4 regions of the Mesorhizobium sp. WSM4312 genome follow, and region 4 is predicted to be linked to each of the others. Evidence: predicted binding sites of a transcription regulator. Region 4 holds the regulator's gene; each other region holds the start of a gene.

Region 1 (2,199 bases), on a different contig from region 4:
CGGCGAGACGATGACAACGCGGGCGCGGTGCGCCTTGTGGACGATCGCCTCGAAATTCTCGTGGATTTCGGCGAACACCGATTCCGACGGCACGAACATGAAGGCGGTGTCCTGCGTCTCGCCCTGGATCAGGTATTTTTCCGAGATATCGCGGACATGGATCTCGATGTCGCGGCGGAAGGCCTGGGACGCGACCTTCTGCAGATCGGCGCCGTCGGCGGCGCGGATGGCATTCCAGGCTTCCAGCGGGAACTTGGCATCGATGGCCAGCGAGGGCGCGCCGTTCGGCATCTTCACCAGGCAATCGGGCCGGCTGCCATTCGACAGCGTCGCCTGGAATTCATAAGCGCCATGCGGCAGGCCGTCGGCGACGATCGCCTCCATGCGCGACTGGCCGAAGGCACCGCGCGTCTGCTTGTTGGAAAGGATCGCCTGCAGCTGCACGACCTGGCCGGCGAGCGACTGGATGTTGCCTTGCGCGACATCGATGATGGCCAGCCGCTCCTGCAGCTTGGCCAGGCTCTCATGCGTCGATTTGGTCTGCTCGGTCATGGTCTGGCCGAGGCGGCCGGTCATGGCGTCGAGGCGCTGGCCGATCGACTGCGTCAGCTCCGCCTGGCGCGCGCCGAACACTTCGGCGATGGCGCCCATGCGGCCCTGCATCTCGGCCTGGCTTTGCAAGATGCCGGCCATCCGCGCCTCGGCGTCGCGGGCATGGTCGGCGGCTTCCGCGGCAGCGACCGCGCGCGCCTTGGCCGACCGCCACAGCGCGACGACCAGCGCCAGGAACAGGCCGAGGAACAGCAAGGCGCCGAAGGCCAGGGCGTGGCCCAGCGTGATTGTCGAGGCGCCAAGCCGTGCGACGGGCTGCGAAAGGATGGTGCTCAGATCATTCATGTGGACAGCATAGCCGATTCGGTGGGCTGGCACAGATCAAAACGTGAACGATACTCAGGTCCACCGGTTGACGCTTTTCGCTGGACGTCTTACGTGGGACGCCATGCCGATCAAGCCGCTCATCATCCTTCCCGATCCCATCCTGCGCCAGGTTTCCAAGCCGGTGGAGCGCGTCGATGCGCCTTTGCGCAAACTGGCCGACGACATGCTGGCGACCATGTATGACGCGCCCGGCATCGGGCTGGCGGCAATCCAGATCGGCGAGCCGCTGCGCATGCTGGTGATCGATCTCGCCAAGGAAGACGAAACGCCGGCGCCGCATGTCTTCATCAACCCGGAGATCCTGGAAAGCGCCGAGGCGCGCTCGGTCTACGAGGAAGGCTGCCTGTCGATTCCCGACTATTACGCCGAGGTGGAACGCCCGGCTTCCGTTCGCGTGAAATATCTCGACCGCGACGGCAAGTTGCAGGAGATGGAGGCCGAGGGGCTGATGGCGACCTGCCTGCAGCACGAGATCGACCATCTCAACGGCGTGCTGTTCATCGACCATATCTCCAAGCTGAAGCGCGACATGGTGGTGAAGAAATTCAAGAAGCTCGCCAAGGACAAGGCGCCGGGCAAGCTGGTGGGATAGGGGAACATGCCCCTGCGCGTCATCTTCATGGGCACGCCGGAGTTTTCGGTGCCGACGCTGCGCGCGATCGCCGAGGCCGGACATGAGATTTCCGCCGTCTACACGCAGCCGCCGCGCGCCGGCGGCCGGCGCGGGCTGGAGCTGACGCCGTCGCCGGTGCAGCGCGAGGCCGAACGGCTGGGCATCGAGGTGCGCACGCCGATATCCCTCAAGGGCGACGCCGAGCAGGCGGCTTTCAGCGCCCTGCGGACCGATATCGCCGTGGTCGTCGCCTATGGTTTGCTGCTGCCGAAGGCGATTCTTGACGCGCCCCGGCTTGGCTGCATCAACGGCCATGCATCGCTTTTGCCGCGCTGGCGCGGTGCCGCCCCCATCCAGCGCGCCATCATGGCTGGTGACCTGGAAAGCGGCATGATGGTAATGCGCATGGAAGAGGGGCTGGACACCGGACCGGTGGGATTGCTTGAAAAATGCACCATCGAACCCGATATGACAGCCGGCGATCTGCATGATCGGTTGATGCGCGTCGGTGCTGCCCTGATGGTGGAAGCGCTGGCGCGGCTGGAGGGGAACACCCTGACATTTGCCGCGCAAGCGGCGGAAGGGGTGACTTACGCCAGAAAAATCGATAAATCCGAGACGCGGGTGGACTGGACGCGGCCTGCGGC
Region 2 (2,199 bases), on a different contig from region 4:
ATGTAGAGCGATATCTCCTTGTCGGGATTGTCCGACTCCAATGACAAAAGCTGCGCGCAGACCAGCGCCGAGACGTCGTCGTTGATCTCGCCATTGATGAAGATGATCCGCTCGCGCAGCAGCCGCGAGAAAATGTCGAAGGCGCGTTCGCCGCGGCTCGATTGCTCGATCACCATCGGCACCAGACTGGCAAGACCGCTCATTTTTCCTCTCCGATTTCCGTGTTCAGGCTGCAAGCAGCAGGGTGTTCGGTATGTTCGCGGCGACAGGCTTTGCGCGCCCGTCCAATCCAAGCGAGAGCCGGCAGCCGGCGCCCGCCGTGGCGACGGCGGGCATCGCTTTCCCTGCAAAACCGTCATGGACGATGCGCAGATGCGTGCCGCCGGAAACGGTGCGGGCGAGTGTGAAGGTAACGACACTGTCGAGCGGATCCCCGGCGTCGCCCGGCTGCTCTCGCCAGGAATAGCGCAGCAGGCGCTCCGGCTCGGCGTCGAGGATTTCGCATTCGATGGCAGCTTCGGTCCCGGCGAAGGCAAAACGATTGCCGATTTCCGGCCTGATGTCGTTCGGCATCATCCATGCGGCGAGCAATTCCGGCACGGTCAGCGCCCGCCACACTTTTTCCGGCGGTTCGGCAAGGTCGTATTCGAACTCGAGCACATCCGGGGAGGCTTCGCCCTGGGTCTTGGCGTTCATCGATCCCAAATCCTTCATTGATCCATGTCCTTCAAAACCGTCTTGAGCCTTTCGATGCGCTCCGGCCAGAAGGTCCGGTAGCGTTCGATCCAGGAGAGCAAGGGGGCGAGCCCCTGCGGATCGGCACGATAGTAGGCGTTGCGTCCGGCCCGCCGCTCGACCACGAGGCCGGCGCCGCGCAGCACCGCCAGATGCTGCGACACTGCCGGCTGCGACACCGTCAGGCCGCTGCGCAATTCGGACACGCTCATTTCAGCTGCGGCGAGGCGCTCGAAGACGGCGCGGCGCGTCGGGTCAGCCAAAGCGCGGAAAATCTCTGCTTCGATCATGACAAAAGCATAAGTCGATACTTATTGATTTGGCAAGCGCTGTTTTGAAACCCATATGTCAGGCTCAGGCACTGTTGCCATTCCTTGACAATCAGCGGCAGTGCATATAGGAACGAAAAGGGAACAAAAACCTTGTGGGAAAAGCCAGCCTTAGCAGGCGGCTGACGTCCGCAGCCTGTAAGGTGCTGCGACAAAAATTTGTTTCGGATGAGCGCGGAGAAAAATCATGGCGGGTAGCGTCAATAAGGTCATTCTGGTCGGCAATCTCGGCGCGGACCCTGAAATCCGCCGCCTGAACTCTGGCGAGCCGGTCGTCAACATCCGTATCGCCACGTCGGAAAGCTGGCGCGACAAGAATTCCGGCGAGCGCAAGGAAAAGACCGAGTGGCACAATGTCGTCATCTTCAATGAGGGCATCGCCAAGGTGGCCGAGCAGTATCTGAAGAAGGGCATGAAGGTCTATGTCGAGGGCCAGCTGCAGACGCGCAAATGGCAGGACCAGACCGGCGCCGACAAGTACACGACGGAAGTCGTGCTGCAGCGATTCCGTGGGGAACTGCAGATGCTCGACGGGCGCCAGGGTGAGGGCGGCCAGGTCGGCGGTTATTCCGGCGGCGGCAGCAGCCGCGGTTCCGATTTCGGCCAGTCCAGCCCGAACGAAAGCTTCAACCGTGGCGGCGGCGCCCCCAGGGGCGGCGGTGGCGGCGGTTCGTCGCGCGAACTGGACGACGAGATCCCGTTCTGATCGAAAGCAACATCAGACGGCTGACGTCGCGTGATCGATGCCCCGAGGGTCCTGCATGGACTTTCGGGGTTTTGCATTGTTGATTTGGCCTGATAGCAGGCGCGGCCAAAGGACTGAAAGGACAAAGCGGTGAAGGCACGGATAAAATGGGTCGAAGAGCGCACCTTCGTCGGCGAGTCCGGCAGCGGCCACAAGCTGGTGCTGGGAACGGCACCCGGCCCTGAAGGCAAGACGCCGGGCCCGAGCCCGATGGAACTGGTGCTGATCGGCACCGGCGGCTGCTCGGCCTATGATGTCGTGCATATACTGGAAAAGGGTCGCGAGGCGGTTGAGGACTGCGTCGTCGAACTCGACGCCGATCGCGCCGAGACCGACCCGAAGGTGTTCACCCGCATCCACATGCATTTCATCGTCAAGGGCCGCGCGCTG
Region 3 (2,199 bases), on a different contig from region 4:
AGATAGCTATAAGTCCCGATCAGGTTCTCGCCGCCCCGGCTCCGCACCTGGAAAGTGCAGTAGATCGTGCCATCGTCATCCCTGTAGAAAACGGTCGCGCCAGCGCGATCCCGGCCTTTCATCACGACCTCTTCGAAATTGAACAGCACCTTGCCCGCTTTGATCTGGTCCTCGGTGAACGACACCTGGAAGTCGAAATTGAAATCGCTGCCGAATGACGAAGCCCAATCGAACTGCCAATTCATCCGCGCCTTGAAATCCATGAGTTCGGCCAGAGGCGCGCGCGCGCAGACGACCAGGGAGACGTCGTGATGCCTGAGATGCTGGTTGGCGGCGTCGATGTGGTCGCAAAGGAATGAACAGCCGGTGCAGCGATAGTCCGCATTGGGCGGAAACATGAAGTGATAAATGATCAACTGGCTGCGACCCTCGAAGAGATCGGCCAGCGATTTCCTCCCCTGGGTCGTGTCGAACTCGTAGAGCTTGTCGATGCGCAGCCACGGCAGTGCGCGCCGCTCCGCCGCGAGTTGTTGACGCTGGCGCGTCAGCGCCTTCTCTTTTGCGAGATGCGATTTGTGCGCTTCAAACCAGTCCGAGTAAGGCGCGATGATGTGATCGGTCATGTCGTGCTCCTTCCGCATTCAGCCATGCTGACAGGCCCGTTTGCCCGTCTCTAGGACGTTGTTGAAAACCGCGACCCGACATTGGCTGTGCCATTTTCGCGGGAAGAGCACAGGCGATGCAGCCGGGCGCGGACATGACGCTTGACAGATGTACATGTTATGTTCTCTATTTGTTCCGGTCCATCAGCAACCGTGGATATGCAGCCGGATGGAAACGACAGCCACCATCCTGCATGCCGATCTCGATGCTTTCTATGCCTCGGTCGAGCAGCTGCTCGACCCGTCGCTGCGCGGCAAGCCGATCGCGGTCGGCGGCGGCGTGGTGCTCGCCGCCTCCTATGAAGCGCGCGCCTTCGGCGTGCGCGGCGGCATGCCGGGGCGCAAGGCGCGCGAGCTTTGCCCGCAACTGATCTTCGTCGGCGGCAATTTCAGCCACTACCAGCGGCTGGGGGATGCGGCGATCAAGGTGCTCGACGATTTCACGCCGGTGGTCGAGCGCATCTCCATCGACGAGGCCTTCGCCGATGTCGCAGGCTGCACGCATCTGTTCGGGCAACCGCGGGAGATCGCCACGGCGATCCGCCGCCGCGTGCGGGCCGAACTCGGCCTGCCGATTTCGATCGGCGTCGCCCGCACCAAGCATCTGGCCAAGATCGCCTCGCAGGTCGCCAAGCCCGACGGGCTGGTGGTCGTCGATCCCGGCACCGAACTGGCCTTCCTGCACGACCTGCCGGTCTCGCTGATGTGGGGCGTCGGTCCGGCGACCAAGGCAAGGCTGGCGGAAATCGGCGTCGAGACCATCGGCCAATTGGCGAGGACCCACAGCGGCGCGCTGACGCGGCTGCTTGGTCCCGCCGCCGGCGAAAAGCTCGCCGCTCTGTCATGGAACCGCGACCCGAGGAAACTGGAGACCAGGCGCCGGGCGCATTCGGCCGGCGCGCAATCCGCCCTTGGCCAGAAACCCGCCGTGGCGCGGGTGATCGTGCCCACCTTGCTGCATCTGGCCGACCGCGTCGCCAGCCGGCTGCGCGCCAAGGCGCGGCCGGGCCGCACGGTGACGGTGCGCGTGCGCTTTGCCGATCTCAGCGCCGTCACGCGCTCGATCACGCTCGACCAGCCGATCTCGGCGACCACCATGCTGGCCGAGATTGCCGGCGACCTGGTGCGCGGCGTGCTCGGCGACCATCCACGCGAAAAGACCATCTCGCTGCTGGCGATCTCGGTCTCGCACCTGGAGGAGAGCGCGGAGCTGCAGCTCGACCTGCCGCTCGGCCTCGCCGACGAGAAGCGCCGCCCCGGTAGCAAAAAAGGCCTCGCCCGCTTCGGCGCCGACCGCGCCATCGACAAGATCCGCGAACGCTTCGGCAAGCAGGCCGTCGGCTACGGCACGGTGGCGCTGGAAGCGGCACGCTCCGTGCCCGACGAGTTCAGGGAACTGGCGGAAAAGGAATTGTGAGCTATCTGCCTGTCCGCGAATAGCGATGCACTCTGACGCCGCTACCGCTTCCCCCATGCCAAGGTTCACAGGCGATACCGTCCCTGTCGGCATCATGCGTCGGCCAATAGCCCGGCTGTC
Region 4 (2,199 bases):
TGGCTGCGGCTCGCGGCAGTGCCATTCGCGCTTGCCGGCCTGCTGACAGTATCGGATACGCGCACCCCGGATGTGCTGATTTCCGAAGATGCGCGGTTGGTGGCGCTGCCGATCGGCGGTGGAGAACTCGCGGTCAGCCGGGCTCGCCCGAACGAGTTCACCGTCGACAATTGGAAACGCGCGCTGGTGTCCGAAACCATCGTCGTGCCGGAGATGTTCGACAGGGCGGACGGGCAATTCGACATTGCCGATGCCGTCAATCTGCCGCCGGGAGCACCGTTCTACTGCACGGATGGCGTCTGTCTTGCACGGCACCCGTCGGGTGCGATCATCGCGCATGTCGAAGACCGCAAGGATACCTGGAAAGCCTGCGGTTTCGCCGACCTGATCGTCGTCAATGACGCGACGGGCTATGATGCCTGCCACAATCCGCTGGTTCTTGTCGTCACCAAACGGCAACTTGCCCGCAAAGGCAGTGCCGCCGTGTTCTTCGACCGCCAATCGGCAACTGGCCCGCCAACCGTCAGCTTCGCGGTGGACGGGCCGTATCGGCCTTGGCACGAGCAGCGAAAATTTTCGCGTGAGGCGAGGGGGCTGGCGCCCTATCAAAAACCCGAAAAGACGGCCGCTCCTGCTCAGTAACGCCGGATCAGCCCGACAAGCTTGCCCTGCACCTTGACCCTGTCTGGCCCGAAAATGCGCGTCTCGTAGGCCGGGTTGGCGGCTTCAAGGGCGATCGAGGCGCCCTTGCGGCGGAACCGTTTCAGGGTTGCTTCCTCCTCGTCGACTAGCGCCACGACGATCTCGCCCGGGCTCGCCGTGTCGGCGTTGCGGATGATGACCGTGTCGCCGTCGAAGATGCCGGCGTCGATCATCGAGTCGCCCTTGACCTCCAGCGCATAGTGCTCGCCACCCATGATCATGTCCGGCGGCACCGAGATCGAATGCGTCTGGTGCTGGATGGCATCGATCGGCACACCGGCGGCGATGCGGCCCATCACTGGGATCGACACGGCGGAAACCGCATCGTCATCATTGCCGGCCGCAGGCAAACGCGACTGCGCCGGCTTGATCTGGCGGCCAAGACCGCCCTGGCCGAGGCTGCCCTGGATGACGCTTGGCGAGAATTTCTTTGCCGCGTTAAGGCCGGGCGCGATCGAATCCGGCAGCCGCAGCACTTCCAGTGCCCGCGCCCGGTTGGGCAGCCGGCGGATGAAGCCGCGTTCCTCCAGTGCCGTGATCAGGCGATGGATGCCCGACTTGGAGGCGAGATCGAGCGCTTCCTTCATTTCGTCGAAGGACGGCGGAATGCCGCTTTCCTTGAGCCGTTCATGAATGAACATCAGCAGTTCATGTTGCTTGCGTGTCAGCATGGCGGCCCCCCGAGGCGTTGAACGACGGATTTGAATCAGAATCGAAAAACAAACCCAGAACAAACACTATCTGTTCCAGTTGTGTTCCGCAACTGTTTAAAGTTTAATGAATTTGTTAACGCGCCTGAAATTTTTTGACCGGGGCAGAGGCTCGCGATCAATCGTTTCCCTGCCGGTGCACGCATTGAAATCGTTTCGGTTAATGGCCTGTGGCCTAGCCTGAATGCCGTTTGGCATCAGGTATCTGGGAGGCGTCCACGGGGCGGATTTGAGCGGTGTATCGCTCCATTTCCGGCAGAACGAAACGAAACCAAAACGCCAACGATCGTGAGTTCAGGGTCGGCACGGCCACGTGGATCCGGACGCGGCGGAAGCATCATCCGGAAACCGCTTTCAGGCTGCCGGCGCGCGCGGTGTAAGTGTTGGCGCCGTTGTCTTCGCTGTGGACATAGACATGCAGCGTGTAGCCGATATGCCCCGTCATCAGCGCCTTTGCCCGCTCTACATCTCGATCGAGCGCCGCTTCCATGATCGCGGTGTGATGTTCTATGGCGATCGCCTCGCGCAGCGCGTCCATTGCCTCGCCATAGCCGTCCTTCAGGCCGGCCGCCGCTCGCAAAGTCGGCGCCAGGCCGAGAAACCGATGATGCCGGCGCAGCTGATCGGCGATCGTCGAGCGGAAGCGCAACAGCCAGTTTGACGTCGCCGCGCTCAGCAGCGCCGCATGGAAGGCCTCGTGGCTCTCGTCCCATTTGTCGACGGCGGCATCGGAAGGGTCATCGACCGCGGTCTTGCAGCGGGAGAGCCGGTAATGAGCGGTAACGAC

What was found. The regulator LexA, encoded in region 4, represses DNA repair genes until DNA is damaged. The targets are predictions, from matches to a motif close to TGTTCNNNNTGTGTTCNG.
Region 1: the regulator LexA is predicted to act here: its motif matches at 930-947, upstream of CK228_RS16130 (DNA recombination protein RmuC).
Region 2: the regulator LexA is predicted to act here: its motif matches at 1,134-1,151, upstream of CK228_RS26395 (single-stranded DNA-binding protein).
Region 3: the regulator LexA is predicted to act here: its motif matches at 784-801, upstream of dinB (DNA polymerase IV).

Annotation. Positions count from the first base shown of each region.
Region 1 covers NZ_NSFU01000009.1:26,327-28,525, forward strand. The annotation lists gene CK228_RS16130 (DNA recombination protein RmuC) at 1-897, opposite strand, end outside; gene def (peptide deformylase) at 1,001-1,531, shown strand; gene fmt (methionyl-tRNA formyltransferase) at 1,544-2,199, shown strand, end outside.
Region 2 covers NZ_NSFU01000017.1:76,125-78,323, forward strand. The annotation lists gene CK228_RS26380 (ATP-dependent Clp protease proteolytic subunit) at 1-203, opposite strand, end outside; gene CK228_RS26385 (SRPBCC domain-containing protein) at 226-696, opposite strand; gene CK228_RS26390 (metalloregulator ArsR/SmtB family transcription factor) at 711-1,025, opposite strand; gene CK228_RS26395 (single-stranded DNA-binding protein) at 1,252-1,770, shown strand; gene CK228_RS26400 (OsmC family protein) at 1,900-2,199, shown strand, end outside.
Region 3 covers NZ_NSFU01000005.1:17,157-19,355, reverse strand. The annotation lists gene CK228_RS08910 (thioredoxin family protein) at 1-623, opposite strand, end outside; gene dinB (DNA polymerase IV) at 832-2,079, shown strand; gene CK228_RS08900 (excalibur calcium-binding domain-containing protein) at 2,081-2,199, opposite strand, start outside.
Region 4 covers NZ_NSFU01000010.1:237,028-239,226, reverse strand. The annotation lists gene CK228_RS18915 (ComEC/Rec2 family competence protein) at 1-642, shown strand, start outside; gene lexA (transcriptional repressor LexA) at 636-1,373, opposite strand; gene CK228_RS18905 (GntR family transcriptional regulator) at 1,750-2,199, opposite strand, start outside.